3 regions of the Bradyrhizobium sp. CCGB20 genome follow, and region 3 is predicted to be linked to each of the others. Evidence: predicted binding sites of a transcription regulator. Region 3 holds the regulator's gene; each other region holds the start of a gene.
The links. Region 3 encodes PhoB, which activates phosphate uptake and scavenging genes when phosphate is short. Its sites were predicted from a motif close to TGTCATNNANCTGTCAT; they were not measured.

Region 1 (10,699 bases), 8.8 Mb from region 3:
GAACCGGTCGGGTGACCTTCGACGAAGACCTCCCAGGGGTTGCGCATGGTCTGCTTGAGGCCGAGCGAAATGCGGCGCTTGACGGAATCGACTTCCAGCACCTGCACTTCGACTTCCTGCGAGGTCGAAACGATCTTGCCGGGGTGCATGTTCTTCTTGGTCCACGACATCTCGGAGACGTGGATCAGGCCTTCGATGCCCGGCTCGAGCTCGACGAACGCACCGTAGTCGGTGATGTTGGTGACGCGGCCGGTGAAGCGGGCACCCAGCGGATACTTGGCTTCGATGCCCTGCCACGGATCGTCCAGCAGCTGCTTCATGCCCAGCGAGATGCGGTGCGTCTCGTGGTTGATCTTGATGATCTTGACCTTCACGGTCTGGCCGATCGAGAGCACCTCGGTCGGGTGATTGACGCGGCGCCACGCGATGTCGGTGACGTGCAGCAGGCCGTCGATGCCGCCGAGATCAACGAACGCACCGTAATCGGTGATGTTCTTGACCACGCCGTCGATGACCTGACCCTCTTCGAGGTTCTGCACCAGCTCCTGACGCTGCTCGGCACGGGTCTCTTCGAGAACCGTGCGGCGGGACACGACGATGTTGCCGCGGCGGCGGTCCATCTTGAGGATCTGGAACGGCTGCGAGTTGTTCATCAGCGGCGCAACGTCGCGGATCGGACGGATGTCGACCTGCGAGCGCGGCAGGAAGGCCACGGCACCGTCGAGGTCGACGGTGAAGCCGCCCTTGACCTGGTTGAAGATGACGCCGTTGACCTTCTCGTTGTTCTGGAACGCCTTCTCGAGCTTGCCCCAGCTCTCTTCGCGGCGCGCCTTGTCGCGCGACAGCACGGCTTCGCCGAGGGCGTTCTCGATGCGATCGAGGAACACTTCGACCTCGTCGCCGACCTTGATCTCGCTGTCACGGCCGGGGCCGGAAAATTCGCGCAGGGCGACGCGGCCCTCGGTCTTCAGGCCGACGTCGATGACGGCCATGTCCTTTTCAATTGCAACCACCTTGCCCTTGACGACGGAGCTCTCCTGCAGGTTGCCACCTGCGAAGGACTCGTCGAGCATCGCGGCGAAATCGTCACGCGACGGGCTGTAGGTATCAGCAGAAGTCGAAGCCATTTGTTCTCCAGTTGCGGAAGTATGCCGGCCGTTGGGTTCATGGGCGCATCGCACGCGCAGTGTCGGAAGGTCCGCAAGACCTTCGAGCGACCGCTCGCTGCTCCGGCCTTGCGGCGGAACAGCGGAAGCGGGCCGGCTGAGGCCCGCGCGTTCGATACGTTGAAATCTGTGTCCGGAGCCTGGATCTCGCCGAGCCCAAACGGGGGACCGGGGGTATCGACCTCAAAGAGCGGGAGCGGGCGCTTCCTCCAATGACGGCGGCGGCTTAACCCCGCGACCGGCCCGCTCGGACGGCCTCGATAATGTCGATGGCGGCCCGGACGCCGCCTTCTATATCCAGTTGGGAGTTATCTAGCAAGTAAGCATCAGAGGCCGGTTTCAAGGGCGCAATCGCCCGGTTCTTGTCGCGTTCGTCGCGCTGGATGATGTCGGCGAGCACGGCCGCCTCGTCCGCCTCCTCGCCCCTCGCCCGCGCCTCCATGGTCCGGCGGCGCGCGCGGACCCTGGGGTCTGCGACCACGAAAATCTTCACGTCGGCATGCGGGCAGATCACGGTTCCAATGTCCCGGCCGTCCAGGACAGCCCCCGGCGGATCGGCGGCGAATTGCCGCTGGAAATTGACCAGGGCCTCGCGGACCCCGGGGATCGCCGAGACGATGGAGGCCCCCTCGCCGGCCTGCTGGGTCTTCAGGGCGGGATTGCCGAACTTTTCGGGATCGAGTTCCAGCGCCGCCGCGACCGCGGCCGCCTCGTCGCGCAGATCATGGCCGGACTGCATCAGGGCGTAGGCCACCGCGCGATAGATCACGCCGGTATCGAGATGACGATAGCCGTAATGATGGGCGAGGCGCTTGCCGAGCGTCCCTTTGCCCGAGGCCGCGGGCCCGTCGATGGCGATGATCATGAAAACTCGGCCCCCAGCGAACGCATCATCGGAATGAAGTCCGGGAAGCTGGTGGCGATGAAGGCGGTGTCGTCGACGGTCACGGGCTGATCGGAGGCGCAGCCCATCACCAGCGCGGACATCGCGATACGATGGTCCATGTGCGTGGCGACAACGCCGCCGCCGGGGACGTGACCACGCCCCTCGACGATCAGATCGTCGCCGGAGACCTCGACCTTCACGCCGTTGACGCGAAGCATCTCGGCGGTGGCTTCCAGGCGGTCGGATTCCTTGACGCGCAGCTCCTGCAGGCCGCGCATGATGGTCGTGCCTTCGGCGAAGGAGGCCGCCACGGCCAGCACCAGATATTCGTCGATCATCGAGGGCGCGCGCTCCGGCGGCACCTCGACGCCGCGCAGCTTCGAGGCGCGCACGCGCAGCTGCGCCATCGGCTCGCCGGCGTCGCCGCGGACTTCGCTCTCCTCGATCGAGGCGCCCATTTCGCGCAGCGTTGTGAACAGGCCGGTGCGCAGCGGATTGGTCATGACGTCGGACAGAACGACATCCGAGCCTTCGACGATCAACGCCGCAACGATCGGGAACGCCGCGGACGAGGGGTCGGCGGGCACAATGACAGTGGCACCGTGCAGCTCAGGCTGTCCCACCAGCGTGATGCGGCGGCCGTGCTGACCTTCCTGCGTCGAGGTGATCTCGGCGCCGAAATGCTTCAGCATCAGCTCGGTATGGTCGCGGCTGGCCTCGGCCTCGATCACAGTCGTGATGCCGGGCGCGGCCAGGCCCGCCAGCAGCACGGCCGATTTGATCTGCGCCGAGGCAACGGGGGTCTTGTAGGTGATCGGCAGCGGATCGCGCGCGCCCTGGACGGTCAGCGGCAGACGGCCGCCCTCGCCGCCGGACACCACCTTGGCGCCCATCTTCTCGAGCGGATCGAGGATCCGGCGCATCGGGCGGCTGCGCAGCGAGGCATCGCCGTCGAACACCGCCGAGATCGGGCAGCCGGCGACGGCGCCCATGACGAGCCGGCAGCCGGTGCCGGAGTTGCCGAAATCAAGCGGCGCCTTGGGCTCGGCAAAGCCGGCGACGCCCACGCCGTTCACCTTCCAAGCGAAATCGCCGGTGCGCTCGACCCTGGCGCCCAGCGCCTGCATCGATTTGGCGGTGTTGAGGACATCCTCGCCCTCGAGCAAGCCCGAAATCCGGGTCTCGCCGACCGCGAGCGCGCCCAGGATGAGCGCGCGGTGGGAAATCGACTTGTCCCCGGGCACCCGTACTTTTCCGGTCAGGGGACCGCTTGCGCGCGACTTCAGCGGCGTCGGCTTGTCGGAATCGGTCAAGTTTGTGTCCTTGAATAGGCCCGAAGCATCCCTGCGGGGCTCGCGGGGCAGGTATCACATGGTCTCCCCGCCGTCACGGGCATGTCTTTCTCCCGTAATGCGCTATTGACAGCGGGCCGCCAACTAGCCAAGTGAAGCACCGCTTTTCAGACATTCCCAGGATTCCTGCCGTGGCCAAGTCCGAACTCGGAACCAAACGTATTTGCCCGACCACGGGCAAGAAATTCTATGATCTCAACAAGAATCCGGTGATCTCGCCCTATACCGGCGAAGTCGTGCCGATCGCGCCCGTGGCGCCGGCTCGCGCGACCCGCGGCGCCGAAGCCCGCCACGCGGCGACCGCCGACACCGCGCCGGAGCCGGCAGAGGTCGAAGAGGTCTCGCTCGAGGAGGCCGATGCCGAGGAGAACACCGGCAAGGTCAAGGCCGTGGTGCCCGAATCCGAGGACGATATCGAGGTCGACGAGACCATCGACGACGACGATGACGATGATTCGACCTTCATCGCCGACGAAGAAGAGGGCGATGAGGACGTGACCGACATCATTGGTGATGTCGGAGGTGATGAAGAGACTTGAGATCAGCCCTGATCTGTGAAAAAGGGTGCACCGCGCGAGTCACCAGGCTCGCCGGTCGGGAGTGATCCACCAGGATCGTCCCATTTAAGGACTAAGGGGCCATAGCTCAGCTGGGAGAGCGCTTGCATGGCATGCAAGAGGTCGGCGGTTCGATCCCGCCTGGCTCCACCAGCCTTCGCGAAGCGAAGGTTGCCGCGGCGAAGCCCGATAGGGCAAAGCCGGGCTCTACAGAATTCCCCCTACTCCCCGATTACCGCATTGAGCCGGTCGCGCAGCGCGACGATCTCGTCCTTCATTGCGACCAGTTCCGAGACCGAGCAGTCCGACGCCGCGAGGACCGATTGCGGCACGGCCCGCGCCTTGTCCTTCAAGGCGTGGCCCTGCGCCGTCAGCGCGATCAGCACCTGACGTTCGTCCTCGCTCGAGCGTGTGCGCCTGACGAGGTGGGCAGCCTCGAGCCGCTTGAGCAGCGGCGTCAGCGTGCCCGAATCCAGAAACAGCTTTTCGCCGATGACCTTGACCGGCACGTCGTCGCGCTCCCACAGCACCAGCATCACCAGATATTGCGGATAGGTCAGGCCGAGCCGGTCGAGCAGCGGCTTGTAGACGCGGTTGAAGGCATGCGCGGCCGAATAGACCGCGAAGCAGATCTGGTTGTCGAGCCGCAGCGGCTGATCCGCTGCCGGGTGTTTCCGGGGCATGGAGAATCTCACGAGACTTTCCTCATTCTGGGGCCGGCCGCCGGCACATTCAATTGCGAACAATTAAATGTGAGGCGTCCCAATTTCAATTGCGCGCAATCTAATTGTTTGCGATACAGGCCGCACCCAACCCGAAGACCTGAGGAGACGAAAATGTCCGTGAACGTCCTCTACAAGACCAGCGCAAAAGCCACCGGCGGCCGCGACGGCCATGCCGCGACCCTCGACGGCGCGCTCGACGTCAAGCTCACCACGCCGAAAGAGCTCGGCGGCGGCGGCGGCGCCGGCAACAATCCCGAGCAGCTGTTCGCGGCGGGCTATGCCGCCTGCTTCATCGGCGCGATGAAGTTCGTGGCCTCGCAGGGCGGCCCGAAGGTTCCGGCCGACGCCTCGGTGACCTCGACCGTCGGCATCGGCCCGCGCTCGGCCGGCGGCTTCGGTCTCGACATCGACCTCGCGGTCTCGCTGCCGGGCCTCGCCCGCGCGGAAGCCGAGGCGCTGGTCGAGAAGGCCCACCAGGTGTGCCCGTACTCCAATGCCACGCGCGGCAATGTCGACGTTCGCCTGACGGTCGTCTGATCGAAGGGTGACTGGCTGGCCCGAGATCCCCCTCGGGCCGGCCGCTTCCGTTTGATTTTGCCACGTTGCGGGATAGCCGTACGGCGGCGCATACGCCCCCACGCAACAGGCCATTGCTGGCGTCCGCGAACCTCGCTAGGCCTGTGATCAAACGTCGACACAGGGGAAGCGAAGGCATGACTGAAGCCGTATTGGGCGCAATGAGCGGACTGCGCGTCATCGATCTCACGCGCGTGCTCGGCGGTCCCTACTGCACCCAGATTCTTGCCGACCACGGCGCCGACGTGATCAAGGTCGAGCCGCCCGCCGGCGACGAGGTGCGCGACTGGGGCCCTCCCTTCCACGAGGAAGACGCGGCCTATTTCATCGGCATCAACCGCAACAAGCGCTCGATCGGCCTCGACCTCGCCTCCGAAGGCGGCCGCGCCGTGCTGCTCAAGATGCTGGAGAGCGCCGACGTCCTGATCGAGAATTTCAAGCCGGGCACGCTGGAGAAATGGGGCATCGGCAACGAGGTGCTGCGCGAGAAATTCCCGCGCCTCGTGCATTGCCGGATCTGCGGCTTCGGCGCCGACGGCCCGCGCGGCGGCAATCCCGGCTATGACGCCATCATCCAGGCCATGACCGGCATGATCGCGGCCACCGGCTCGCCCGAGAGCGGGCCGATGCGGATCGGTGTGCCGCTGGTCGACATCACCACCGGCCTCTATGCGGCGATCGGTATCCTGATGGCGTTGTCGGAGCGGCAGCGCTCGGGCCAGGGCCAGTTCCTGGAGACGACGCTGTACGAGACCGGCCTTGCCATCATGCATCCGCACACCGCGAACTATTTCATGCACGGCAAGCCGCCGAGCCTGACCGGCAACGAGCATCCCAACCTCGTGCCCTATGCGATCTTCCCGACCAAGACCGACAACATCTTCATCGGCGTCGGCAATGACGGCACCTTCCGCAAGCTCGCCAAGGAGATCGGCAAGCCCGAGCTCGGCACCGATCCGCGCTTTGCCCGCAACAAGGACCGCATCGCCAATCGCGATGCGCTGCGCGCCGAGCTTGCCGCCGTGTTCAGCGAGCACGAGGCCGAGCCGTTGTGCAATCGCCTGCTCGCCGCGGGCCTGCCCGCAGGTCCCGTGCAGAAGATCGACCAGGCGTTGACCAACCCGCACACGATCGCCCGCGGCGATGTCATTGAGAAGGACTGGTACAAGGGCGTGGCCTCGCCGATCCGGCTCGATCGCAGCAAGCCGAGCCTGCGCCGGCTGCCGCCGAAATTCAGCCAGCACTCCCAGGAAGTGCTGGGCGAGTTCGGCTACTCCAAATCCGAGATCGACGCGATGGTCGAGCAGGGCACGGTCTGCGGCCCAGAGCGCAAGCGCTAGGGGCCCTCACCTCCTCACCCAAGTCATGCCGCACTGCGGCGCGGGCACGCCTGTGCACCGCGAACGGAGGAGGCTGCGCGCCCGGCATTCGCCTATTTGACGGCTTCCCTTTTCCAGCGCTTGCCGCTTTCGTTTCGGCCGCTTACACAGTCATGTGAACGTCATATGGCGCTGCTAGCGCAAGCGATCATTTTGACGGCCCAAGGGAGGTTTCTTGATGGCTCTTCGACACTTTGGCGCGGCTGCCGCGCTTGCAGTCACCGTTGGTTTTGGCGCTTCGCCGGCGTGGGCCGTGACCGAAATCCAGTGGTGGCACGCGATGACCGGTGCCAACAACGACGTCATCGTCAAGCTCGCCACCGACTTCAACGCGTCGCAGACCGACTACAAGGTGATCCCGACCTACAAGGGCAACTACCCCGATACGATGAACGCCGGCATCGCCGCGTTCCGCGCCGGTAACGCCCCGCACATCATGCAGGTGTTCGAAGTCGGCACCGCGACCATGATGGCCGCGACCGGCGCGGTGAAGCCCGTCTACAAGCTGATGGCCGAGGCCGGCGAGAAGTTCGATCCCAAGATCTACCTGCCCGCCATCACCGGCTACTACTCGACCTCCAAGGGCGAGATGCTGTCCTTCCCGTTCAACTCGTCGTCGACCGTGATGTGGGTCAACCTCGACGAGCTCAAGAAGGCAAACGTCGAGATCCCCAAGACCTGGCCGGAAACGTTCGAGGCCGCCAAGAAGCTGAAGGCTGCGGGTCATGACACCTGCGGCTTCTCCGGCTCCTGGGTTACCTGGGTCAATCTCGAGCAGCTCTCCGCCTGGCACAACGTGCCGCTCGCCAGCAAGGCCAACGGCCTCGACGGCTTCGACACCGTGCTGGAGTTCAACGGCCCGCTCCAGGTCAAGCATCTCGAAACCCTGGTCGAGCTCCAGAAGACCAAGGTCTACGACTATGCCGGCCGCACCAACACCGGCGAAGGCCGCTTCACCTCCGGCGAATGCCCGATCTACCTGACCTCGTCGGCGTTCTTCGGCAACGTCAAGGCGCAGGCCAAGTTCAACTTCACCGCCGTGCCGATGCCCTACTATCCGGACGTCAAGGGCGCGCCGCAGAACTCGATCATCGGCGGCGCCTCGCTCTGGGTCATGGGCGGCAAGTCGGCCGAGGAATACAAGGGCGTCGCGAAATTCCTGACCTTCCTCTCGGACACCGATCGCCAAGTCTACATCCACAAGGCCTCCGGCTATCTGCCGATCACCAAGGCGGCCTATGAGAAGGCCAAGGCCGAGGGCTTCTACAAGGATCAGCCCTATCTCGAGACCCCGCTGCTCGAGCTGACCAACAAGGAGCCGACCGAGAATTCGCGCGGTCTGCGCCTCGGCAACATGGTTCAGCTCCGTGACGTCTGGTCGGAAGAGATCGAGCAGGCGCTGGCCGGCAAGAAGACCGCCAAGCAGGCGCTCGACACCGCCGTCGAACGCGGCAACACCATGCTGCGCCAGTTCGAAAAGACCGCGGTAAAATAAGGCAAAGGCGCCGGCAGGCCATCGAGCGGCCTGCCGGCGCCACCCATCATGCAGAAACAGGCCATTTTCCAGTCGAAGCTATTGCCCTACGCGCTGGTTGCGCCGCAGCTCGCAATCGTCCTGATTTTCTTCTACTGGCCGGCCTTGCAGGCGGTGATCCAGTCCTTCCTGCTCCAGGACGCCTTCGGTCTGTCGAGCACCTTCGTCTGGTTCGACAATTACATCGAGCTGTTCAAGGACCCCGCCTATTTCGAGGCGATCGTCCGGACCTTCTTCTTCTCGTTCGCGATCGCGATTTCGTCGCTGTCTTTCGCGCTGCTGCTCGCGGTGATGGCCGACAAGCCGCTGCGCGGCTCGATGCTCTACCGCACGCTGCTGATCTGGCCCTATGCCGTCGCGCCGCCGGTCGTCGGCGTGCTCTGGATCTTCATGCTGCATCCCTCGCTCGGCGTGCTCTCGCGCTATCTGCGCGGCCTCGGCATCGACTGGAATCCGCTGCTCGACGGCAACCAGGCCGCTGGCTTGATCATCCTCGCCGCAGCCTGGAAGCAGATCTCCTATAATTTCCTGTTCTTCCTCGCCGGCCTGCAAGCCATCCCCAGATCCGTGTTCGAGGCCGCCGCGATCGACGGCGCCCGTCCGATGCGCCGGTTCTGGACCGTGACCTTCCCGCTGCTGTCGCCGACCATCTTCTTCCTGCTGGTCGTCAACATCGTCTACGCCTTCTTCGACACCTTCGGCATCATCGACACCATGACCCGCGGCGGGCCGGGAACGTCGACGGTCACGCTGGTCTACAAGGTCTATTCCGACGGCCTGCTCGGCGGCAATCTCGGCAGCTCCGCGGCGCAATCGGTGATCCTGATGGTCATGGTCATCGTGCTGACGGGAATCCAGTTCCGCTTCGTCGAACGCAAGGTGACCTACTGATGGTCGAGGAAGAGGGTTTTCGGCGCTACATCGCTCACGCCATCCTGTGGATCGGGATCGCGATCGTCGCGTTCCCGGTCTACATCGCGATCGTCGCCTCGACCCAAGACAACGCGCTGATCGCGAACGGGCAGATGTCGTTGCTGCCCGGCGGCCATTTCTTCGAGGTCTACTACCAGACCATCTTCGTCGGCACGAGCGGCTCGACCCGCGAGCCCGTCGGCAACATGATGCTGAACTCGCTGGTGATGGCGCTGGCGATCGCGATCGGCAAGATCGCGATCTCGATCATCTCGGCCTACGCGATCGTGTATTTCCGCTTTCCGTTCCGGATGGCGATCTTCTGGATCATCTTCATCACGTTGATGCTGCCGGTCGAGGTGCGCATCTATCCGACCTACAAGATCGTCGCCGATCTGCACATGCTCGACAGCTATGCCGGCCTCGCCCTGCCGCTGATCGCCTCCGCAACCGCAACGCTGCTGTTCCGCCAGTTCTTCATGACGGTGCCGGACGAGCTGCTGGAGGCCTCGCGCATCGACGGTGCCGGCCCCTTGCGCTTCTTCTGGGATACGCTGCTGCCGCTGTCGCGCACCAACATGGCGGCGCTGTTCGTGATCCTCTTCATCCTCGGCTGGAATCAGTATCTCTGGCCGCTGCTCATCACCACGCGCGACGACATGCAGACCATCCAGGTCGGCATCCGCAAGATGATCACCACCACCGACGCGCTGACCGAATGGCCGATCGTGATGGCAACCACCGTGCTGGCCATGCTGCCGCCGGTGTTCGTCGTCGTCGCCATGCAGAAATTGTTCGTGCGCGGCCTAGTCGAGACCGAAAAGTGAGTTTTCATGGCTAACGTCACCCTGCGCAACGTCCGCAAGACCTATACGGGCGGCTTCGAGGCCATCAAGGGCGTCAACGTCGATGTCGGCGACGGCCAGTTCTGCGTGCTGGTCGGCCCCTCCGGCTGCGGCAAGTCCACGCTGCTGCGCATGGTCGCAGGCCTCGAGACCGTCACCGGCGGCGAGATCGACATCGGCGGCCGCGTCGTCAACCAGATCGAGCCCGCCGATCGCGACATCGCGATGGTGTTCCAGAACTACGCGCTCTACCCGCATATGAGCGTCTACAACAACATGGCCTACGGCCTGCGCAACCGCGGCATGGCGGAAGCCGAGGTCAAGACCCGCGTCGAGGAGGCCGCGCGCGTGCTCGAGCTCGCGCCGATGCTGGAGCGCAAGCCGCGCCAGCTCTCCGGCGGCCAGCGCCAGCGCGTCGCCATGGGCCGCGCCATCGTGCGCCAGCCAAAAGTGTTCCTGTTCGACGAGCCACTGTCGAACCTCGATGCCAAGCTGCGCATCGCGATGCGCGTCGAGATTCGCAAATTGCAGCGCCGGCTCAACACGACGTCGATCTACGTCACCCACGACCAGCTCGAGGCGATGACGCTCGCCGACGTCCTGGTGGTGATGAACGGCGGCCAGGTCGAGCAGGTCGGCAATCCCCTGGCGATCTACGAGAAGCCGGCGACGACCTTCGTCGCCTCCTTCATCGGGGCACCGCCGATGAACCTGATGTCGACGCGCACTGAGGAGATCAAATCGCAGCTCGGTGGCGGCGCGAGCGA
Region 2 (10,699 bases), 4.7 Mb from region 3:
TAGCCAAAGCGGATTTTGGTCAAGGTCCTGCCATCTGAGCCGGGAAAGAGGAGGTCTATGCCGTTGTAACGCGCCGACAAGGCGCCGCTGCGGCCCCCGATCGCGCTCGGCTAGAACAGCCGCCCACCGTTTGGCACCGGCTTGCCCGGCTGCACCAGCACGACCTTGCCATCCGCATCGGGGAAGCCGAGCGTCAGCACTTCCGAGACGACCGGGCCGATCTGGCGCGGCGGGAAGTTCACGACGGCTGCGACCTGCTGTCCTACCAGCGTCTCGAGCGGATGGTTTTCGGTGATCTGCGCCGAGCTCTTGCGCACACCGATCGCGGGGCCGAAGTCGATCCACAGCCGCCAGGCCGGCTTGCGCGCCTCGGGGAACGGTTTTGCATCGACGATGGTGCCGACACGGATATCGACCGCGAGGAAGCTGTTGAAGTCGATGGTCGGCGAGGCCGTGGCGGCGGGATCGTGGGTGACGTGCATGCTGTGTCCGTTGGAAGAGCGAGGTTCGTTGGCAATATTGTCGCGCGAAGCGGAGTTTCGTACAACATGCGCACTTGACGATACGACGCATGCACGAGGGACGTCTTGCCCAACATCATCTATGGCATCAAGAACTGCGACACCATGAAGAAGGCGCGCGCCTGGCTCGACAGCCATGGCGTCGCATACGAGTTCCACGACTACAAGGCAGCGGGCGTCGAGAAGGACAAGCTCAAGCAGTGGAGCGACAAGGCCGGCTGGGAGACGCTGCTCAATCGCGCCGGCACGACCTTCAAGAAGCTGCCCGATGCCGACAAGGAAGGCCTCACCGAGAAGAAGGCGCTGGCCTTGATGCTAGCGCAACCATCGATGATCAAGCGGCCGGTGCTCGAGGTCGGCGGCAAGCTGCTGGTCGGCTTCAAGCCGGAGATCTATGCCAAGGATATAAAGACCAAGTAGGTCGGCGCCCAATCGCGGTGAAAAGTCGCGCTGATTCCTAGTTCAGCTCGACGATCTCGGTGGTGACGCCGGGCTGTTCGGCGAACTCGACCACATCGGCCGCCGCGATGCGGCCGGGAGCGCGATGGAAGAGATCTCGGTCGATCACCGCGCGCAATTTCGGGCGCGGCAGCGCGTCATTTCCGCGCATCAGATTCTTGATCTCGAAGCCGCCGTCCTCGCAGAACGTCTTGAGCGAAGCGATGACGTGGCAGACCTTGCCATCGGTCTGGAACGGCAGCAGCAGGCGCTCATAGGCGACGACGCGTCCATAGATGTCGTCGACGTCGGCAATGCTGTAAACCGGAAGCCCGCGTGCCACGCATTCATGATAGATCGGCATCACGAAGGGCGCGAGCCGCGGTCCGATATAGTCGTCGAGCAGAACGCCCTTGCCGGTATGTCCATAGGCGCGAGAGATGCGCGTGCCTTCGCTCTGGATGGTGAGTCGCGGCGCCGGTGCAGAGATCTCCACCGTATAATAGATGAGATCGGACAGCTCTTCCTCGAGCCGCGCGGGCTGATACTCCCAGATCGCCGGTGCCATCTGCTCGCGCGCATAAAGTCGCAGCCACGTGTTGAGGAGATCACGCTGCCTGATCGACTTGACGACGGAAGGAGCGGCGCTTGCAAAATCCAAGACAATATTCCCGGCGCATAAAGCCCGCACATGATGCCGCTTGCGGGAAAATTTTCTATGAAGGCTGGCGCGCGGGATGAAAGACCGTTAACGACGGCTTGATGACCGGTGCCTTGCGAACCGGGAGGCCGGGCAGGCACGACATCAAAACGCGTCCGACTAAGGGAGCATAAGCCTCCCGGCCGGAGACCTGATCTGCTCAGCTTTCCGCCTTGCCTAACCCCCGTCACCTCCGGCATATTCCGCGCCCGGAGGCGGCGTTCCGGGACAGGCTCCAAGGCCTCCGGAAAGCCGAAGCAACTAAGGACAGCCACGCGCATTTCGCGGGCAGGGGGAAATCTGTTTGGCCGATGAGTTCATTCTCGAAACGGAAGGCTTGACCAAGGAGTTCGCGGGCTTCTTCGCCGTCCGCGACGTTGCGCTCAAGGTTCGCCGTGGGAGCATTCACGCGTTGATCGGGCCGAACGGCGCCGGCAAGACGACGTGCTTCAATCTTTTGACCAAGTTCCTCAAGCCGTCGGCCGGGAAAATCCTGTACAAGGGACAGGACATCACCGCGATGGCGCCGGCTGACGTCGCCCGCATGGGGCTGGTCCGTTCATTCCAGATCTCGGCGGTATTTCCGCATCTCACCGCGCTGGAGAATGTTCGTGTCGCGCTTCAACGCCAGCACGGCAGCTCGTTCGATTTCTGGCGCTCCAAGTCCGTGCTCAATCGCTTCAACAACCGCGCGCTGGAACTGTTGAACGATGTCGGCCTCAGCGAGTTTGCCAATACGCCGGCGGTCGAGATGCCCTATGGACGCAAGCGCGCACTGGAGATCGCAACGACGCTCGCGCTCGACCCGGAGATGATGCTGCTGGACGAGCCCATGGCCGGCATGGGCCACGAGGACATCGACAAGATCGCGGCGCTGATCAAGCGCATCTCGGCCAAATATACCATCCTGATGGTCGAGCATAATCTGAGCGTCGTCGCCAATCTCTCCGACATCATCACCGTGCTGACGCGCGGGCAGGTGCTGGCGCAGGGCAATTACGCCGAGCTCACCAAGGACGAGCGCGTCAAGGAAGCCTATCTGGGAGCCGGTCATGCCTGAGACTGCAATCGCGGACGCTCCCGCAAAGGCCGCAACCGGCGGCAACATCCTCCAGGTCCGCAACCTGGAAGCCTGGTATGGCGAGTCGCACATCCTGCACGGGATCAATTTCGACGTGAACGCGGGCGAGGTCGTCACCCTGCTCGGGCGCAACGGCGCCGGCAAGACGACCACGCTGAAATCGATCATGGGCATCATCGGCAAGCGCACCGGCTCGGTGAAGTTCAACAACCAGGACATCATCCGCGCGACCTCCGACAAGATCGCGCGGATGGGTATCGCGTTCTGTCCGGAGGAACGCGGAATTTTCTCCAGTCTCGATGTGCGAGAGAATTTGCTGCTGCCGCCGGTGGTCCGCGCGGGCGGATTGCCGCTCGAGCAGATCTTCGATCTGTTTCCGAACCTAAAGGAACGTCTCAACAGCCAGGGCACCAAGCTCTCCGGCGGTGAGCAGCAGATGCTCGCGATCGCGCGCATCCTGCGCACCGGCGCGAGCTTCCTGATGCTGGACGAGCCGACCGAAGGTCTTGCGCCTGTCATCATCCAGCAGATCGGCCACACCATTGCGCGGCTCAAGAAGGAGGGCTTCACCATCCTCCTTGTCGAGCAGAACTTCCGCTTCGCATCCACCGTCGCCGACCGTTATTACGTGGTCGAGCACGGCAAGATCATTGACGGATTTTCCAATTCGGAGCTTGCCGCCAACATGGACAAGCTCCACACCTATCTCGGCGTCTAGAACGGCCAAGACTCGAACGGCCAACAGAAAACGGCGAAGAGAAAATTCACAAGGGAAGTAGCATGAAGACAAAGTCGATTGCATCGTTTCTGCTCGGCACGGCGTTGGCCGTGACCGCCGCCGGCGCAGCCTTCGCGCAGGACAAGACCGTCAAGATCGGCGCGCTGTCCGATCAGTCCGGCCTCTACGCCGACCTCGGCGGTCCGGGCTCGACCGTGGCCGCGCAGATGGCCGTTGAAGATTCCGGCCTCGCTGCGAAGGGCTGGAAGATCGACATCATCTCGGGCGATCACCAGAACAAGCCCGACATCGGCACCGCGATCGCGCGGCAGTGGTTCGACGTCGACAAGGTCGACGTCATCGTCGACGTGCCGAACTCCGGCGTGGCGCTCGCCGTCAACAACGTCATCAAGGAAAAGAACGGCGTCTACATCAACTCCGGTGCGGCGACCTCGGATCTGACCAACGCGCAGTGCTCGCCCAACACCGTGCACTGGACCTACGACACCTACATGCTGGCCCACACCACGGGCCAGGCGCTGGTGAAGGCCGGTGGTGACTCCTGGTTCTTCCTGACCGCGGACTACGCCTTCGGTGCGGCGCTGGAGCGCGACACCACGGCCGTGGTCACCGCCAATGGCGGCAAGGTCGTCGGCGGCGTCAAGCATCCGCTGAACACGCCGGACTTCTCGTCCTTCCTGCTCCAGGCGCAGGCCTCCAAGGCCAAGATCATCGGCCTTGCCAATGCCGGTGGCGACACCACCAACACGATCAAGCAGGCGGCCGAGTTCGGTATCGTCAAGGGCGGCCAGAAGCTCGCGGCGCTGCTGCTGTTCCTCACCGACGTCAAGGCGATTGGTCTGGAGACCGCGCAGGGCCTCAACTTCACCGAGACCTTCTACTGGGACATGAACGACCAGACCCGCGCCTTCTCCAAGCGCTTCGCCGCGAAGATGAAGAACAATGCTCCGCCCACCATGGTGCAGGCCGGCGTCTATGCGGGCGTCCGCCACTATCTCAAGACGCTGGAAGCGCTCGGCGGCAATCCTCATGACGGCGTCAAGGTCGTCGAGAAGATGAAGTCGATGCCGACGGAGGACGATCTGTTCGGCAAGGGCGAGATCCAGCCCAACGGCCGTACCATCCACAACGCCTATCTGTTCGAGGTGAAGAAGCCCTCCGAGTCCAAGGGACCGTGGGACTTCTACAAGCTCGTCGGCACGGTGCCGGGCGACCAGGCCTTCACGCCGCTCTCCGAGAGCAAGTGCGCGCTGCTTAAGAAGTAAGACAATAGCCCGCAGGCCTTGAACCGGCCTGCGGGTGACTTTCAGGGGAACGCCGAAGGGACCGGGTGCGGGATCGATGCAGGCTCTTTACGCTCAGCTACTGGTAGGACTGATCAACGGCTCGTTCTACGCGCTGCTCAGTCTCGGGCTCGCCGTGATCTTCGGCATGCTCAACATCATCAATTTCGCCCATGGCGCGCTCTACATGATGGGTGCGTTCGTCGCCTATTTCCTGCTGAACCTCGGCGGCATCAACTACTGGTGGGCGCTGCTGCTGGCGCCCATCATCGTCGGCATCTTCGGCATGATCCTGGAACGGACCATGCTGCAATGGCTGACAGGGCTCGACCACCTCTACGGCCTGCTGCTGACCTTCGGCATCGCGCTGATCGTGCAGGGCGTGTTCCAGAACTATTTCGGTTCCTCCGGCCTGCCTTACGCCATTCCGGACCAGCTCAAGGGCGGCATGAATCTCGGCTTCATGTTCCTGCCGATCTACCGCGGCTGGGTCGTCATCTTCTCGCTGGTGGTGTGCATCGCCACCTGGTTCCTGATCGAGAAGACGCGGCTCGGTGCTTACCTGCGCGCCGCCACCGAAAACCCGACGCTGGTCCGCGCGTTCGGCATCAACGTGCCCCGCATGATCACGCTGACCTACGGGCTCGGTGTCGGACTTGCCGCGCTCGCCGGCGTGCTCTCGGCGCCGATCAACCAGGTGCGGCCGCTGATGGGCGCAGACCTCATCATCGTCGTGTTTGCGGTGGTCGTGATCGGCGGCATGGGATCGATCATGGGCTCCATCATCACCGGCTTTGCGCTCGGCGTGATCGAGGGCCTGACCAAATATTTTTACCCCGAGGCCTCCAACACCGTCGTCTTCGTGCTGATGGTGCTGGTGCTCTTGGTGAAGCCAACGGGATTGACGGGAAGGGCGGCCTGATATGACAGCCTTGACGGACGACACGCTGCCGGTAGCCCCGCGCGCCATTCGTGACGAGATGATCGTGTTCGTGGTGATGGCACTGCTGCTGGCCGCGGTGCCATTCAGCGGCATCTACCCGTTCTTCGTGATGCAGGCGCTGTGCTTCGCGCTGCTCGCCTGTGCCTTCAATCTTCTGATCGGCTACGGCGGCCTGCTGTCGTTCGGTCACGCGATGTTCCTCGGCACGGCCGGCTATTGCAGCGCGCATGCGCTGAAGGTGTGGGCGTTGCCGCCGGAGCTCGGCATCCTCGTCGGCATTGCCGCGGCTTTCGTGCTCTCGATCATCACCGGGTACATCTCGATCCGCCGCCAGGGCATCTATTTCTCGATGATCACCCTGGCGCTGTCGCAGCTCCTGTACTTCATCTACCTCCAGGCGCCGTTCACCCATGGCGAGGACGGCATCCAGGGCATTCCGCAAGGGCGCATGTTCGGCTTGTTCGATCTGTCCAAGCCGACGGTGCTTTATTACGTCGTGCTGGTCGGTTTCCTCGCCGGCTTCCTGCTGATCTACCGCATCATCAACTCGCCGTTCGGCGAAGTCCTGAAGGCGATCCGCGAGAACGAGCCGCGTGCGATCTCTCTCGGATACCGGACCGATCAATACAAGTTCCTGGCGTTCGTCCTGTCGGGCACGCTGGCGGGCTTTGCCGGCGCGCTGAAGGTGTTCGTGGCACAGAATGCCTCGCTCACCGACGTGCACTGGTCGATGTCGGGCGAAGTCGTGCTGATGACGCTGGTCGGTGGTCTCGGCACCATCTTCGGGCCCGTGATCGGCGCCTTCGCGATCATCGCGATGCAGCAGTATCTGGCGGGTTTCGGCCAGTGGGTGACGGTGATCCAGGGCTCGATCTTCGTGATCTGCGTGCTCACCTTCCGCCGCGGCGTCATCGGCGAAATCGCGCATTACTTCCGGCGATCGCTCTAAGTAGTTGATTTCAAGTCAATTTACCTAGTGCGTGAAAGCGGTGGATGATCCGGTTCCGCGGGCGTGAGATGACACGCGCGCGGATCGAAAATGGTCTATGACAGTTTTGTGACGGCCGTTCAGGCCGGGCCATTTCCAACCGGTAGTCTCTCCCCATGATGCGATGGTTTCGCGCTTTCCTGCCCAAGGAAGAACGGTTCTTCGACCTGTTCGACCGCCACGCCCAGACCGTGATCCAGGGCTCGATCGCGCTTCAAGGCATGCTCAACGGTGGCGAGGAGACGCCGGTCTACTGCCAGCGTGTCAATCAGTTCGAGAACGACGCCGACAACATCACCCGTGAGGTGCTGACGGCGGTGCGCCGCACCTTCATCACCCCTTTTGACCGCGGCGACATCAAGAATCTCATCACCTCGATGGACGATGCCATCGACCAGATGCAGCAGACCGCCAAGGCCGTGATGCTGTTCGAGGTCCGTACCTTCGAGCCGCCGATGCGGGAGATCGGCGCTCTTCTGATCGAATGCGCCAATCTGGTCGGCCGCGCGCTGCCGCTGATGCAGTCGATCGGCCCGAACGTCGCGATGCTGACCGCGATCACGGAAGAGCTGGGCAAGCTGGAGGGCCGGGTCGACGATCTCCATGACATCGGGCTGAAGGAATTGTTCCTCAAGCACCGTGACGGCAGCGCGATGGATTTCATCGTCGGCGTCGAGATCTACGACCATCTCGAGAAGGTGGCCGATCGCTTCGACGACGTCGCGAACGAGATCAACAGCATCGTCATCGAGCAGGTCTAGCGCATGATCCGGAAAAGTGTGCAGCGGCTTTCCTTCGCGACAAACGCGGAACGCGTTTGCGCGGAGATCATGCGCCGACTTTAAGGCGGGGGCCGCGCTGTGGATGCTGCGTTGGGTCTTCCCGTCCTGGTCGGACTGATCGCCGTCGCGCTGCTGTTCGACTTCCTGAACGGCCTGCACGACGCCGCCAATTCGATCGCGACCATCGTCTCGACCCGCGTGCTGCGGCCGCAATTCGCGGTATTCTGGGCCGCGTTCTTCAATTTCATCGCCTTCATGGTATTCGGGCTGCACGTCGCCCAGACCATCGGCACGGGCATCATCGACCCCGCGGTCGTCGATGCCCAGGTGATCTTCGCGGCGCTCGTCGGCGCGATCGTCTGGAACCTCGTGACCTGGGGGCTCGGCATCCCGTCCTCATCGTCGCACGCGCTGATCGGCGGCCTCGTCGGCGGCGGCATGGCCAAGGCGGGGATCTCGGCGGCGGTGTGGAGCGGCCTGTCCAAGGCGGTGCTGGCGATCGTGCTGTCGCCGCTGGTCGGCTTCCTGTTGGCCATGATGCTGGTGGCGATCGTGTCCTGGCTCTCGGTGCGTTCGACGCCGTTCGCGGTCGACCGCGCCTTCCGCATCCTGCAATTCGCCTCCGCCTCGCTGTATTCGCTGGGGCATGGCGGCAACGACGCGCAGAAGACCATGGGCATCATCGCCGTGCTGCTCTATTCGCAGGGCCATCTCGGCGGCGAATTCTCGGTGCCGTTCTGGGTGGTGCTGTCCTGCCAGGCCGCGATGGCGCTGGGTACGCTGATGGGCGGTTGGCGCATCGTCCGCACCATGGGCCTGCGCATCACGAAACTGACGCCGATGCAGGGGTTCTGTGCCGAGACCGGCGGCGCCGCGACGCTGTTCATGGCGACCTTCCTCGGCGTTCCCGTCTCGACCACGCACACCATCACCGGCGCGATCGTCGGCGTCGGCGCGGCCCGCCGCGTCTCGGCGGTGCGCTGGAACGTCGCAAGCTCGATCGTCTACGCCTGGGTGATCACCATCCCGGCCTCGGCCATCGTCGCGGCACTGACCTGGTGGGCGGTCCAGATATTCAAGTAACCAGCTTCAGCCCGATGATGCCGGCGACGATCAACCCGATGCTGGCGAGGCGGAGTGCGGTGGCGGGCTCGCCGAACAGGACAATGCCCAGCGCCGCGGTGCCGACCGCGCCGATACCGGTCCAGACGGCATAGGCGGTTCCAATGGGCAGCGATTTGAGGGCGAGGCCGAGCAGGAGCACGCTACCGGCCATGGCCGCGAGCGTAAGGACGGACGGAACGAGCCTGGAAAAGCCCTCGGTGTATTTAAGCCCGATCGCCCAGCCGACTTCCAGGAGGCCAGCGACGAACAGGATGCTCCAGGCCATGACGACCCTCCATTCAAGGCAGGGTCGTCCCCGCGGCTGATGTGCTGATGAGCAGGAAGGCCGTCCTCCCCGGGAACGATATGGGGCTGGCCGAAGGGCTCCGCAATCACCAAATGAGGCTTGATCAGGCCCATTTTCCCTGCCAAACGCTCCCGCCATGTCCGACATCGCCATATCAGCCGACTCGCCGGCCCGTTCCCCGCTTGCCACCGAAGTGGCGCGGCGGCGCACCTTCGCGATCATCTCCCACCCGGACGCGGGCAAGACCACGCTGACCGAGAAGCTGCTGCTGTTCGGCGGTGCCATCAATCTCGCCGGCCAGGTCAAGGCCAAGGGCGAGCGGCGCAACACTCGCTCGGACTGGATGAAGATCGAGCGCGAGCGCGGCATCTCGGTCGTGACCTCGGTCATGACCTTCGAGTTCGAGGGCCTCGTGTTCAACCTCCTGGACACGCCGGGCCACGAGGACTTTTCGGAGGACACCTACCGCACGCTCACGGCCGTCGATTCCGCCGTCATGGTGATCGACGCCGCCAAGGGCATCGAGGCGCGCACCCGGAAGCTGTTCGAGGTCTGCCGGCTGCGCGACATTCCGATCATCACCTTCATCAACAAGATGGACCGCGAGAGCCGCGACGTGTTCGAGCTGCTCGACGAGATCGAGAAGACGCTGGCGCTCGACACCACGCCGATGACGTGGCCGGTCGGCCGCGGCCGCGACTTCCTCGGCACCTATGACGTCGCCAATGGCGGCGTGCGCCTGCTCGAAGGCGGCGGCGCCAAGACTGGCGCGGCACAGCAGATCGAGATCGAGGAGCTGGCGAAGCTCAACGCCAATCTCGACGTCTCCGCGGTGAAGGACGAGCTCGAGCTCGTCACCGAAGCGTCGAAACCGTTCGAGCTCGGCGCATTCCGCGAGGGCCATCTGACGCCGGTCTATTTCGGCAGTGCGCTGCGTAATTTCGGCGTCGGCGACCTTCTGGAAGGTCTCGGCAAGTTCGCGCCCGAGCCGCGCGCGCAGGAGAGCGACCAGCGCAAGGTCGAGGCGACCGATCCGCGCATGAGCGCCTTCGTGTTCAAGATCCAGGCGAACATGGATCCGAACCATCGCGACCGCATCGCCTTCGCGCGACTATGCTCGGGAAAACTCAGCCGCGGCATGAAGGCCAAGCTGGTGCGTACCGGCAAGAGCATGCCGCTGTCGAGCCCGCAATTCTTCTTCGCGCAGGACCGCTCGGTGGCGGACGAGGCCTTCGCCGGCGACGTCGTCGGCATTCCCAATCACGGCACGCTGCGCATCGGCGATACGCTGACCGAGGGCGAGGATTTCACCTTCGTCGGCGTGCCGAGCTTCGCGCCGGAAATCGTCCGCCGCGTGCGTCTCACCGACGCGATGAAGGCGAAGAAGCTGAAGGAAGCGCTTCAGCAGATGTCGGAAGAGGGCGTGGTGCAGGTGTTCCGCCCGCGCGACGGCGCGCCGGCGCTGGTCGGCGTGGTCGGCGCGCTCCAGCTCGACGTGCTGAAGGCGCGGCTCGAGGCTGAATATTCGCTGCCGGTCGAGTTCGAGGTCAGCGAGTTCCAGCTGGCGCGCTGGGTGTCGTCCGAAGATCGCAAGAAGCTCGACACCTTTATCGCCGCCAACACCTCGAGCATCGCCGACGATGTCGACGGTGATCCCGTGTACCTGGCGAGGAACGAGTTCTATCTCGGCTACGCCAGGGAGCGCGCCGAGGGAATCGAGTTCACCAACGTCAAGGACGTCAAGAAAAAGGGGTAGGGCGGGATCGCTGGTAGCCACGTTCTTGGCAGCCGCACCTTCCGCTGTCATGCCCCG
Region 3 (10,699 bases):
ACGGCAAGATCACGATCACGGACACCAAGGTCAATCTGTCGGGCATGGCGCGCGACCTCGGCGGCCGCGAGGCGATTGCGGCCGCGCTCAAGAACCTGCCCGAAGGTTTTTCGATCGCCGCCAACGAGGTCAAGGCGCCACCCTACATCTTCCAGGCCTACAAGGATCCGGTTGCCGCGACGGTGACGCTGACCGGCTACGTGCCCGACAACACCGTGCATGCGGCGATCGCGACCAGCGCGTCGCGCAAGTTCTTCACCGAAAAGGTCGTCGACAATCTCAAGGCCAGCGTCGGCGCGCCCGGCTCCTTCAATACTGCCGTGGTCGCAGCCCTCGGCGCGCTGTCGCGGCTGTCGACCGGCACGCTCGTGGTGTCTGATCGCGAGGTGAAGCTGTCGGGCGATGCCCTCTACGAGGGGGCCGCCAACGACATCCGCGCCGGGCTCGGCAAGGACTTTCCAAAGAACTGGCAGTACAAGCCGGAGATCACAGTGAAGCCTGCCGCGGGCCCGGTCGACGGCACGGTCTGCCAGCAATTGTTCACGGAGCTCCTGAACAAGGGCAAGATCCGCTTCGCAACGAAACGCGCCGACATCGACCCGGATTCCGCCGGCATTCTCGACCATCTCATCGAGACGGCGCTGCGCTGCCCCACCACCAATATCGAGGTTGCCGGGCACACCGATGCCGATGGTGAGGACTCCTTCAACCAGGCTCTCTCGGAGAAGCGCGCGCAGGCGGTGATCGACTACTTGGTCAAGGCCGGGCTGCCGGCTACGCGTTTCACCGCGGTCGGCCATGGCGCCACGCAGCCGCTCGCAGGCAATGACACCGACGAAGGCAAGGCGCAGAACCGCCGCATCGAATTTCTGGTGAGGTGAAGATGCCCTATCTCGTCTCGTTCCATCTGGGCTGGCTGATCGGTTCGCTGCTGCTGGGCTTTTGCATGGGCTGGATCTCGGTGGTCCAGCGCGGCAACGGCACCTCGAAGGTGACGGCGCGCTGGCTCGCCGTGCTTGCCGCGGCCCTGGTCGCGGCCTCCCTCGCGCATGTGGTGCCCGGCCGCTTCGGCTATTGGCTCGATCTCGGGCTGATCATGTTCGCTTGCTACCTCGTCGGCTGCACCATCGGGGCCTGGCTGCGCGACCGGGTGGTCTCGCGCGCCGCGCCGCCAGCCGCTCTGTGATGTTGCTCTGCACCCTGGCCGCCGGGGCCAAGGCCCGGCTGCGCGGCCTTTCGGCTGGTCGGACAACCGTGAACCACAGCGCCGATGACCCCCTCTTTCGTCAGGCGGGAGAGGCCCATAGATTGACGTCGGCTTAAGCCGTGACGGAACATTGTGCGGTCGAAATCATCAAAACTTCATGGCGACTGCGCAGGATTGCCATGGAGATTCGCGTCAGGCCTGCCGCCGAAAGCGCCAAACCGTGCATCAGGAGCCCGCAACCCTGCCTAAAATATTGAAGGCACGAGTTTTTGTTCGAATTGCTGAATTCCACTCCGCCCCAAAACGCGCTAGTGGAGGAGCAGTGGGCTTGCGCGATGCCGGAGCTGGCGGCGAGGGGTCGTCGATTGCCTGTGTGACGTCCGCCTGCCCGCCGGCCACCCTGGCCGCCGAAGCGTTGTTCGAGGTCTAGATGCTGGAAGCCATACGCAGGGCGATGACGTTGCTGCGCCAGAAGCAAATCCTGCATAAGCTTGGAGTTGTGATCAGCGTCGCGGTCATCGGCATCGCTTGCTATGTGCTCTACCACATGCTGCGCGGCATCGACGTCAACGAGGTCCTCGAAGCGATCAAGAGCACCGAGCCGAGCCAGATTGCGATGGCGGCGCTGTTCGTGGCCGCGGGCTATTTCACCCTGACCTTCTACGATCTGTTTGCCGTGCGCGCGATCGGCCATGCCCATGTGCCCTACCGCATCAACGCGCTCGCCGCCTTCACCAGCTATTCGATCGGCCACAATGTCGGCGCCAGCGTCTTCACTGGCGGAGCGGTGCGCTACCGCATCTATTCGGCCTATGGGCTCAACGCGATCGACGTCGCAAAGATCTGCTTCCTCGCCGGCCTGACCTTCTGGCTCGGCAATGCCGCGGTGCTCGGCCTCGGCATCTCCTATCATCCGGAAGCCGCTGCCTCGATCGACCTGCTTCCGGCCTGGCTGAACCGGATGCTGGCGATGATGATCATCGTGGGGCTGGTCGCCTATGTGGTCTGGGTCTGGACCCAGCCGCGGGTGGTCGGCCGCGGGCCCTGGACCGTGGTGCTGCCGGGCGGCCCGCTGACGCTGCTCCAGATCGCCATCGGCATCATCGATCTCGGCTTCTGTGCGCTCGCGATGTACGTGCTGGTCCCGGACGAGCCCAATCTCGGCTTCGTCGTGGTGGCGGTGATCTTCGTCTCGGCGACGCTGCTCGGCTTCGCCAGCCACTCGCCGGGCGGGCTCGGCGTGTTCGACGCCGCCATGCTGGTCGGCCTCTGGCAGATGGACCGCGAGGAACTGCTGGGCGGCATGCTCCTGTTCCGCGTCCTCTATTATCTCTCCCCCTTCGTCATATCTGTAATCTTGCTGACGTTTCGCGAGGTTATAATCGGCGCTCGATCGAAGCGCTTGCAGCAGGCGGCGCTCAAGCTCGACCCCGGCCCGGCGCGTGAAGCCGCCTATGTGAGAGAGCGCAGCGACAGCGGCGCCTGACCGGCGCACCCCCTTAGGAGAAGCACGCCCCGATGGCGATCGACGCCCCATCTTCTCCCTCCGCGCAGCCCTGGTCCGACCGGCTGCGGCACTCGACCGTCATCCTGATCGCGGCGGCGCTGGCGCTGTCGGTGGTGGTCTCGCTCGGCGAATTGTCGGTGATGCGGGCGGCGGCGGTGTTCCTCTGCATCGCGGCCGCGGCGCTGATCCCCTGGCGGCTGCACGACAACGCCGCCTCGCGCGACGATACCCGCCGCGTCAATCCGGTCGAGAGCGCGGCGGTGGCCGCGGTCGTCGCCGGCATGCCGGATCCGGCGGTGCTGCTCGACCGCGCCGGGCGTGTCATCCATCTCAATGCCGCCGCCGCCCAGCTGGCGCCGGCGCTGCGCAAGAACGAGCTCGCCCAGTTCGCGCTGCGCTCGCCGGAGATCATCACCGCGCTGCGTGAATCGATCGCGACCACCGAACCGCGGCGCGCGACCTATCTCGACCATGTCCCGGTCGATCGCTGGATGGAACTGATCATCACGCCGGTGCCGGTGCCGACAACCTTCGGCGGCGCCGACAAATGCATGCTGATGACCTTCCACGACCAGACGCCGCTGCGCCGGGTCGAGGAGATGCGCGCCGACTTCGTCGCCAATGCCAGCCACGAGCTGCGCACGCCGCTCGCCGCGCTGTCGGGCTTCATCGACACGCTCCAGGGCCAGGCCAAGGACGATCCCAAGGCCCGCGAGCGCTTCCTGGGCATCATGCACAACCAGGCGACCCGGATGGCGCGCCTGATCGACGATCTGCTCTCGCTGTCGCGGGTCGAACTGTCGGCCCATGTCCGGCCCGACACCCTGGTCGACCTGCTGCCGATCATCTTCCAGGTCGCCGACGGGCTCGAGCCGCTGGCGCGGGAGCGCCAGGTCGAGGTCGAGACCAATCTGCCGGACGCGCCGGTCATGATCGCGGGTGACCGCGAGGAGCTGCTTCGACTGTTCGAGAACCTGATCGAGAACGCGCTCAAATACGGGGCCTCGGGCGGACGTGTCATCGTGTCGCTGACAAACCCGGCGGCCTCTGACGGAACTCAAGAAATCCGGGTCATGGTCCGCGATTTCGGGCCCGGCATCGCGCCCGAGCACCTGCCGCGCCTGACCGAGCGGTTCTACCGGGTGGACGTCGGCGACAGCCGCTCGCAAGGCGGAACCGGACTCGGATTATCGCTGGTGAAACATATTCTTAACCGCCATCGCGGCCGGCTTTTAATCGAAAGCGTGCCCAGGCAGGGCGCCACTTTTACCGCCTGTTTTCCCCAGGCGAAGGCCCCGGCTTCGAGCTAATACTCAAGCGATTTCAATCGCTTGGATGTGTCATCCAGCTGTCACGAAACCTTCGTAAAAGCACAGCCGACCGATCCTAAAGGGGCGGCACGGGGAGCGCGATCGGGCGCGGATGGCGCTTCGCTCCCCTGTATGGAGACCAGCATGAATTTCATCAAAACCATCGTCGCTGCTGGCTTGGTCGCCGCATCGACGACGGCGGCCTTTGCTGCCGACATCACGGGTGCAGGCGCGACGTTCCCGTTCCCGATCTATTCGAAATGGGCTGACGCCTACAAGAAGGAGACCGGCAACGGTCTGAACTACCAGTCGATCGGTTCGGGCGGCGGCATCAAGCAGATCCAGGCCAAGACCGTGACCTTCGGCGCCAGCGACGCTCCGCTCAAGGCCGAGCAGCTCGAGAAGGACGGTCTCGTCCAGTGGCCGATGGTGATGGGCGCCATCGTTCCCGTCGTCAACATCGAGGGCGTGAAGCCCGGTGAGATGGTGTTCGACGGCGAGACCCTCGCCAGCATCTATCTGGGCAAGATCACCAAGTGGGACGACGCCGCGATCAAGAAGCTCAACCCGAACGTGAAGCTGCCGTCGGAAGCGATCACCGTGGTCCGCCGCTCGGACGGCTCGGGCACCACCTTCAACTTCACCAACTACCTCGCCAAGGCCAGCGCGGACTGGAAGAGCAAGGTCGGTGAGGGTACGGCGGTCGAGTGGCCGGTCGGCGTCGGCGCCAAGGGCAACGAAGGCGTGTCGGGCAACATCAGCCAGACCAAGAACTCGATCGGCTACGTCGAGTACGCCTATGCCAAGCAGAACAAGCTGACCTACACCGGCCTCGTCAACAAGGCCGGCAAGCCGGTGCAGCCGACGGTCGAAGCCTTCCAGGCGGCCGCTTCCAACGCCGATTGGGCCAAGGCTCCGGGCTACTATGTCATCCTGACCGACCAGCCCGGCGAGAAGTCCTGGCCGATCACCGCGGCGACGTTCATCCTCATGCACAAGGCAGCCACCGACAAGGCGGCCTCGCAGGAAGCCATCAAGTTCTTCCGCTGGGCCTTCAAGAACGGCGGCAAGGCGGCTGAAGAGCTCGACTACATCCCGATGCCCGAGGGCGTCGTGACCCTGATCGAGAAGACCTGGGCTGCCGAGATCAAGAGCTAAGCGCCCTTGTCCCGGACACGGCGCCGGGATCTCAAAAGACGTCCGCTCCGGATCGGCATCGCGCCGCATCCGGAGCGCAAGACCAACAACGAGACCAACAACAAGCGTATATAAACGGGCACAGGGGATCGGCGTGGCAGAGATGGCCGTTCAGAGCGATGTAATCGACGACGCCGGACCGTATGACCGCGCCAAGGCCTTGAGCGCGTTCAAGCTCGGCGACGTCACCTTCTACTGGATCACGCGGCTCTCCGCGATCTCGGTGCTCCTGATCCTCGGCGGCATCATCCTTTCGCTGATCGTCGGCGCCTTCCCGGCGATGAAGGAATTCGGCATCTCCTTCCTGTGGACGCAGCGCTGGGCGCCGTCGGCCGATCCACCGGTTCTCGGCGCGCTCGGACCGATCTACGGCACGCTCGTGACCTCCTTCATCGCGATGCTGATTGCCATTCCCGTGGGTCTTGGCATCGCCATCTTCCTCACCGAGCTCTGCCCGCAATGGGCGCGCCGCCCGATCGGCATGGCGATCGAACTGCTCGCCGGCATTCCTTCGATCATCTACGGCATGTGGGGCTTCTTCGTGCTGGGCCCGTTCCTGGCCAACACGTTCCAACCCTTCATGATCAGGATCTTCGACGGCGTCCCCGTGCTGGGGGCGATCTTCGCAGGTCCGCCGTCCTATCTCAGCCTGTTCAACGCCTCGCTGATCCTCGCCATCATGGTGCTGCCCTTCATCACCTCGATCTCGGTCGACGTGTTCAAGACGGTGCCTCCGGTCCTCAAGGAGGCCGCCTATGGCGTCGGCTGCACCACCTGGGAAGTCGTCCGCAGCGTGGTGATCCCCTACACCCGCGTCGGCGTCATCGGCGGCGTCATGCTGGCCCTGGGTCGCGCGCTCGGCGAGACGATGGCGGTGACCTTCATCATCGGCAACTCGTTCCGCATCTCGTCGTCGATCTTCGCGCCGGGCACCACGATCTCGGCGGCGATCGCGTCCGAATTCGCCGAAAGCGACGGCCTGCACCAGTCCGGCCTGATCCTGCTCGGTCTCCTGCTGTTCGTGCTGACGTTCTTCGTACTCGCGGCTGCCCGGCTGATGCTGATGCGGCTGGACCAGAAAGCGGGGAAGTAACATGAACCCGATCTATTCACGCCGCCGCCGCAAGGACATCGTGATCCGCGGGCTCTGCTTCGGCGCCGCCGCCTTTGGCGTCACCTGGCTCGCGCTGATCCTGGTCACGCTGCTCTACAACGGCCTTGCGGGTTTGAACCTCGAGATCTTCGTTGCGGACACTCCGCCTCCGGGTTCGACTGAAGGCGGCTTGCGCAACGCGATCGTCGGCTCGCTGATCATGACCGTGCTCGGTGTCGGCATCGGTGCGCCGCTCGGCTTGTTCGCCGGTACCTATCTCGCCGAGTACGGCCGCAACGACAAGCTGACCTCGGTGATCCGTTTCATCAACGACATCCTGCTTTCGGCGCCCTCGATCATCATCGGCCTGTTCATCTACGGTGCGGTGGTGGTGCCGATGCGCGGCTTCTCGGCGATCGCCGGCAGCCTTGCGCTCGCCGTCATCGTCATTCCGGTGGTGCTGCGCACGACCGAGGACATGCTGCTGCTGGTGCCGAACGCGCTGCGCGAGGCGGCGTCCGCGCTCGGCCTGCCGCGCTCGCTGGTGATCAAGCGCATCGCTTATCGTGCCGCCCGCTCCGGCCTCATCACCGGCGTGATGCTGGCTACCGCCCGCGTCGCCGGCGAGACCGCGCCGCTGCTCTTCACCGCGCTGTCGAACCAGTTCTTCAGCCTCGGCCTGAACAAGACGATGGCGAACCTGCCGGTTACCATCAACAACTTCGTGCAGAGCCCCTACGCCTACTGGAAGCAGCTCGCCTGGAGCGGCGCCTTGCTGATCACGTTGACCGTGCTTGCCCTGAACATTGGCGCGCGCCTCCTTAGCGCCGAGAGGACTGCAAAATGAGCGAAATGTCTGTTTCCGTCAGTACGCCCGCCGTTCAGCACGGCTCGCAGCCGCTGCCCGAGGCGCCCGCCAAGGTGACGGTTCGCAACCTCAACTTCTACTATGGTGAGCACCACGCGCTGAAGAACATTAACCTGGCGCTCGGCACCAACCGCGTCACGGCGTTCATCGGCCCGTCGGGTTGCGGCAAGTCGACCCTGCTGCGCATCTTCAACCGGATGTACGACCTCTATCCGGGCCAGCGCGTCACCGGCCAGCTCATGCTCGACCAGACCAACATCCTCGACCCCAAGCTCGACCTCAACCTGCTGCGCGCCCGCGTCGGCATGGTGTTCCAGAAGCCGACGCCGTTCCCGATGACGATCTACGAGAACATCGCGTTCGGCATCCGTCTCTACGAGAAGATCTCGAAGTCCGAGATGGACGACCGCGTCGAGAAGGCGCTGCGTGGCGGCGCGCTGTGGAACGAGGTCAAGGACAAGCTCAACGCCTCCGGCCTGTCGCTCTCCGGCGGCCAGCAGCAGCGCCTCTGCATCGCCCGCACGGTCGCGGTGCGGCCCGAGGTCATCCTGTTCGACGAGCCCTGCTCGGCGCTCGACCCGATCTCGACCGCCAAGGTCGAGGAGCTGATCCAGGAGCTGTCCGAGAACTACACGATCGCGATCGTCACCCACAACATGCAGCAGGCGGCGCGCGTCTCCGACAAGACCGCCTTCATGTATCTCGGCGAGCTGATCGAGTTCGACGACACCAGCAAGATCTTCACGTCGCCGACCGACCGGCGCACGCAGGATTACATCACCGGCCGGTTCGGCTGAGGAGACGGGACATGGGTTCTGAACATACCGCAAAGGCCTTCGATACCGACCTCCAGGAACTCACCCGCCTGGTCGCGGAGATGGGCGGGATCGCCGAGCGCATGATCGTCGATTCCGTCGACGCGCTGATCCGCCGCGACGTCGCGCTCGGTCAACGCGTCGTCGCCATCGATGCCGATCTCGACGCACTCCAGAAGAAGATCGAGGAGCGCGCCGTGCTCACCATCGCGCGCCGCCAGCCGATGGCTGTCGATTTGCGCGAGATCGTCGGTGCCATGCGCGTCGCGACCGATCTCGAGCGCATCGGCGACCTCGCCAAGAACATGGGCAAGCGCGTCGCGGCGCTGGAGACCGATTTCCATCCGCTCAAGCTGTTCCGCGGCCTCGAGCACATGACCGACCTCGTGCAGCAGCAGGTCAAGTCGGTGCTGGACGCCTATGCCGCGCACGACCTGCCGGCGGCGATGGCGGTGTGGAAGGGCGACGAGGAAGTCGACGCCATCTGCACATCGCTGTTCCGCGAACTCCTCACCTACATGATGGAGGATCCGCGCAACATCTCGTTCTGCATCCATTTGATGTTCTGCGCCAAGAACATCGAGCGCATCGGCGACCACGCCACCAACATCGCCGAGACCGTGTTCTACATGATCGAGGGACAGGCGATCACCGACAAGCGGCCGAAGGGCGACATGACGACCTTCGCCACGACGGTTCCGAATACTTAAGGAGCGACGACCCGATGGGCGCACGCATTATGGTGGTTGAGGACGAGGAAGCTCTCACCGAGCTGCTTCGCTACAATCTCGAAGGCGACGGCTATGACGTCGAGACGGTGATGCGCGGCGACGACGCCGACACCCGTCTCAAGGAGCACATCCCCGATTTGATCGTGCTCGACTGGATGCTGCCGGGACTGTCCGGCATCGAGCTGTGCCGGCGGCTTCGTACCCGCCCGGAGACCAAGCAGCTCCCGATCATCATGCTCACCGCGCGCGGCGAGGAGAGCGAGCGGGTGCGCGGACTTGCGACCGGCGCCGACGACTACATCGTCAAGCCGTTCTCGGTGCCCGAGCTGCTGGCGCGCGTGAAGGGCCTGCTGCGGCGCGCAAGCCCGGAGCGGCTCGCAACCGTGCTCGCCTATGGCGACATCGAACTCGACCGCGACAAGCGCCGCGTGGCGCGCTCGGGCCGGCCGATCGATCTTGGTCCGACCGAATATCGCCTGCTGGAGTTCTTCCTGGAGCATCCGGGCCGGGTGTTCTCGCGCGAGCAACTGCTCGACAGCGTCTGGGGCCGCGACATCTATATCGACGAGCGTACCGTGGACGTACATATCGGCCGCTTGCGCAAGCTGCTCAATCTCGGCCGCGAGCAGGACCCGATCCGCACCGTCCGCGGCGCCGGCTACGCGCTCGATGATCGCTTTGCGAAGGCAGAGCAGGCGTAGGGTTTGCGGCGTGACGTTGGCAGACTGATCCAGCGGGCTGCCGCCGCATTCTCCGGTGTCGTCCCTGCGAAAGCAGGGACCCATAACCACAAAGAGTGGTTTGGCGAAGACTCGGAGTGACCATCCCGCGGGATAAGTGCGCCTTGGGATTATGGGTCCCTGCTTTCGCAGGGACGACATCCGATTTGTTGAACCGTCTTAGCGCGACCACTGGCCGCGCGCTGATGACCTCAGCGTGGACCCGGCTTCGCCGGCGCGCGCCGGCGATCCGCTGCGGGCTGATACGCCACGCGCGAGTGCTGGGCGCAGTAGGGCAGGCCGGAGAGCGCCTTGCCGCCGCAGAAGAAGAAATCCGGGCTCGAGGGATCGCCGACCGGCCAGTGGCAGGTCGCCTCGTTCAGCTCCAGCAGCGACAGCCGCTGGCTCATCGGCACCACGTTGTCGTAGGTGACCGGTTCGGCCTCGACCTCGACCTCGAAGGCCTGCGCCAGCGCGGTGTTGCCGCGCGCGATCGGCCGGGTCACCCGCATCATGTGCTGCGCGGGACGCGCCTTGCGCGGCCGGGGCGCTGCGGACGAGGGGCTCTTTGCGCGGCCGGACAGGCCGAGCCGGTGCACCTTGCCGATCACCGCGTTGCGGGTCACGTTGCCGAGCTCAGCGGCGATCTGGCTGGCCGAAAGTCCGGCCTCCCAGAGCTTTTTCAGCTGCTCGACGCGATCATCTGACCAGGTCAAAACCGTCATTGCACCCTTTCCTCCGCCGGCGCCTGCCATCCTGGGGCCGCACAGCGAATGCCTAAGCTTCGAAAAACCCGTGCCGTCAGAATCCCTTAAGGCTCGCCGGGCGCGCCAGATGCGCCCGAACGCTTACGCCGGTACATGAGGACTTAGAGGATCAGAACTGCTGCACGAGATGTCGTATCTGACAAGCCAAACGCTACAATATGGCGTGACTCACGCGCAAGAGTCCGCCGACTCGCTTCCACATGTTCCGTCGCGAAAATACGCAAAATCACCACCGCAAGACTACGGATTCAGCATTTCGCGAGGCTTTCCAGGCGGCATTGACACCCGTTTCACCAGGCATAAGATGGTCCTGCGTGCCGCCCTTAAAAGGCGGCACGTTTCGTTTTCCGGGCCGGTCAATGGTGCGTTGCGCAATGCACGCTCACACCGTCCGCAACAATCAAGTGATCGTCATGACTAACAGCGCAGCGCCGCATTTGCTCCCCGTTTTCGCCAGGTCCGACCTCGGTTTCGAGCGCGGCGAA

Region 1: the regulator PhoB is predicted to act here: its motif matches at 6,751-6,767, upstream of ugpB (sn-glycerol-3-phosphate ABC transporter substrate-binding protein UgpB).
Region 2: the regulator PhoB is predicted to act here: its motif matches at 6,752-6,768, upstream of NLM15_RS19610 (DUF47 domain-containing protein).

Annotation. Positions count from the first base shown of each region.
Region 1 is NZ_JANADN010000001.1:112,416-123,114, forward strand. It holds gene rpsA (30S ribosomal protein S1) at 1-1,127, opposite strand, end outside; gene cmk ((d)CMP kinase) at 1,393-2,031, opposite strand; gene aroA (3-phosphoshikimate 1-carboxyvinyltransferase) at 2,028-3,365, opposite strand; gene NLM15_RS00475 (TIGR02300 family protein) at 3,536-3,943, shown strand; tRNA gene NLM15_RS00480 (tRNA-Ala) at 4,039-4,114, shown strand; gene NLM15_RS00485 (MarR family winged helix-turn-helix transcriptional regulator) at 4,183-4,644, opposite strand; gene NLM15_RS00490 (organic hydroperoxide resistance protein) at 4,798-5,223, shown strand; gene NLM15_RS00495 (CaiB/BaiF CoA-transferase family protein) at 5,400-6,602, shown strand; gene ugpB (sn-glycerol-3-phosphate ABC transporter substrate-binding protein UgpB) at 6,820-8,136, shown strand; gene ugpA (sn-glycerol-3-phosphate ABC transporter permease UgpA) at 8,185-9,066, shown strand; gene ugpE (sn-glycerol-3-phosphate ABC transporter permease UgpE) at 9,066-9,914, shown strand; gene NLM15_RS00515 (sn-glycerol-3-phosphate import ATP-binding protein UgpC) at 9,921-10,699, shown strand, end outside.
Region 2 is NZ_JANADN010000001.1:4,267,469-4,278,167, forward strand. It holds gene NLM15_RS19570 (tRNA-binding protein) at 111-482, opposite strand; gene NLM15_RS19575 (ArsC family reductase) at 588-941, shown strand; gene NLM15_RS19580 (hypothetical protein) at 979-1,620, opposite strand; gene NLM15_RS19585 (ABC transporter ATP-binding protein) at 1,964-2,719, shown strand; gene NLM15_RS19590 (ABC transporter ATP-binding protein) at 2,712-3,458, shown strand; gene NLM15_RS19595 (ABC transporter substrate-binding protein) at 3,521-4,744, shown strand; gene NLM15_RS19600 (branched-chain amino acid ABC transporter permease) at 4,821-5,684, shown strand; gene NLM15_RS19605 (branched-chain amino acid ABC transporter permease) at 5,686-6,654, shown strand; gene NLM15_RS19610 (DUF47 domain-containing protein) at 6,810-7,454, shown strand; gene NLM15_RS19615 (inorganic phosphate transporter) at 7,554-8,558, shown strand; gene sugE (quaternary ammonium compound efflux SMR transporter SugE) at 8,551-8,865, opposite strand; gene NLM15_RS19625 (peptide chain release factor 3) at 9,023-10,642, shown strand.
Region 3 is NZ_JANADN010000001.1:8,931,852-8,942,550, reverse strand. It holds gene NLM15_RS42185 (OmpA family protein) at 1-881, shown strand, start outside; gene NLM15_RS42180 (hypothetical protein) at 884-1,186, shown strand; gene NLM15_RS42175 (UPF0104 family protein) at 1,638-2,693, shown strand; gene NLM15_RS42170 (ATP-binding protein) at 2,726-4,024, shown strand; gene pstS (phosphate ABC transporter substrate-binding protein PstS) at 4,169-5,182, shown strand; gene pstC (phosphate ABC transporter permease subunit PstC) at 5,325-6,314, shown strand; gene pstA (phosphate ABC transporter permease PstA) at 6,316-7,161, shown strand; gene pstB (phosphate ABC transporter ATP-binding protein PstB) at 7,158-7,979, shown strand; gene phoU (phosphate signaling complex protein PhoU) at 7,991-8,707, shown strand; gene phoB (phosphate regulon transcriptional regulator PhoB) at 8,722-9,429, shown strand; gene NLM15_RS42135 (GcrA family cell cycle regulator) at 9,660-10,172, opposite strand; gene NLM15_RS42130 (aspartate aminotransferase family protein) at 10,628-10,699, shown strand, end outside.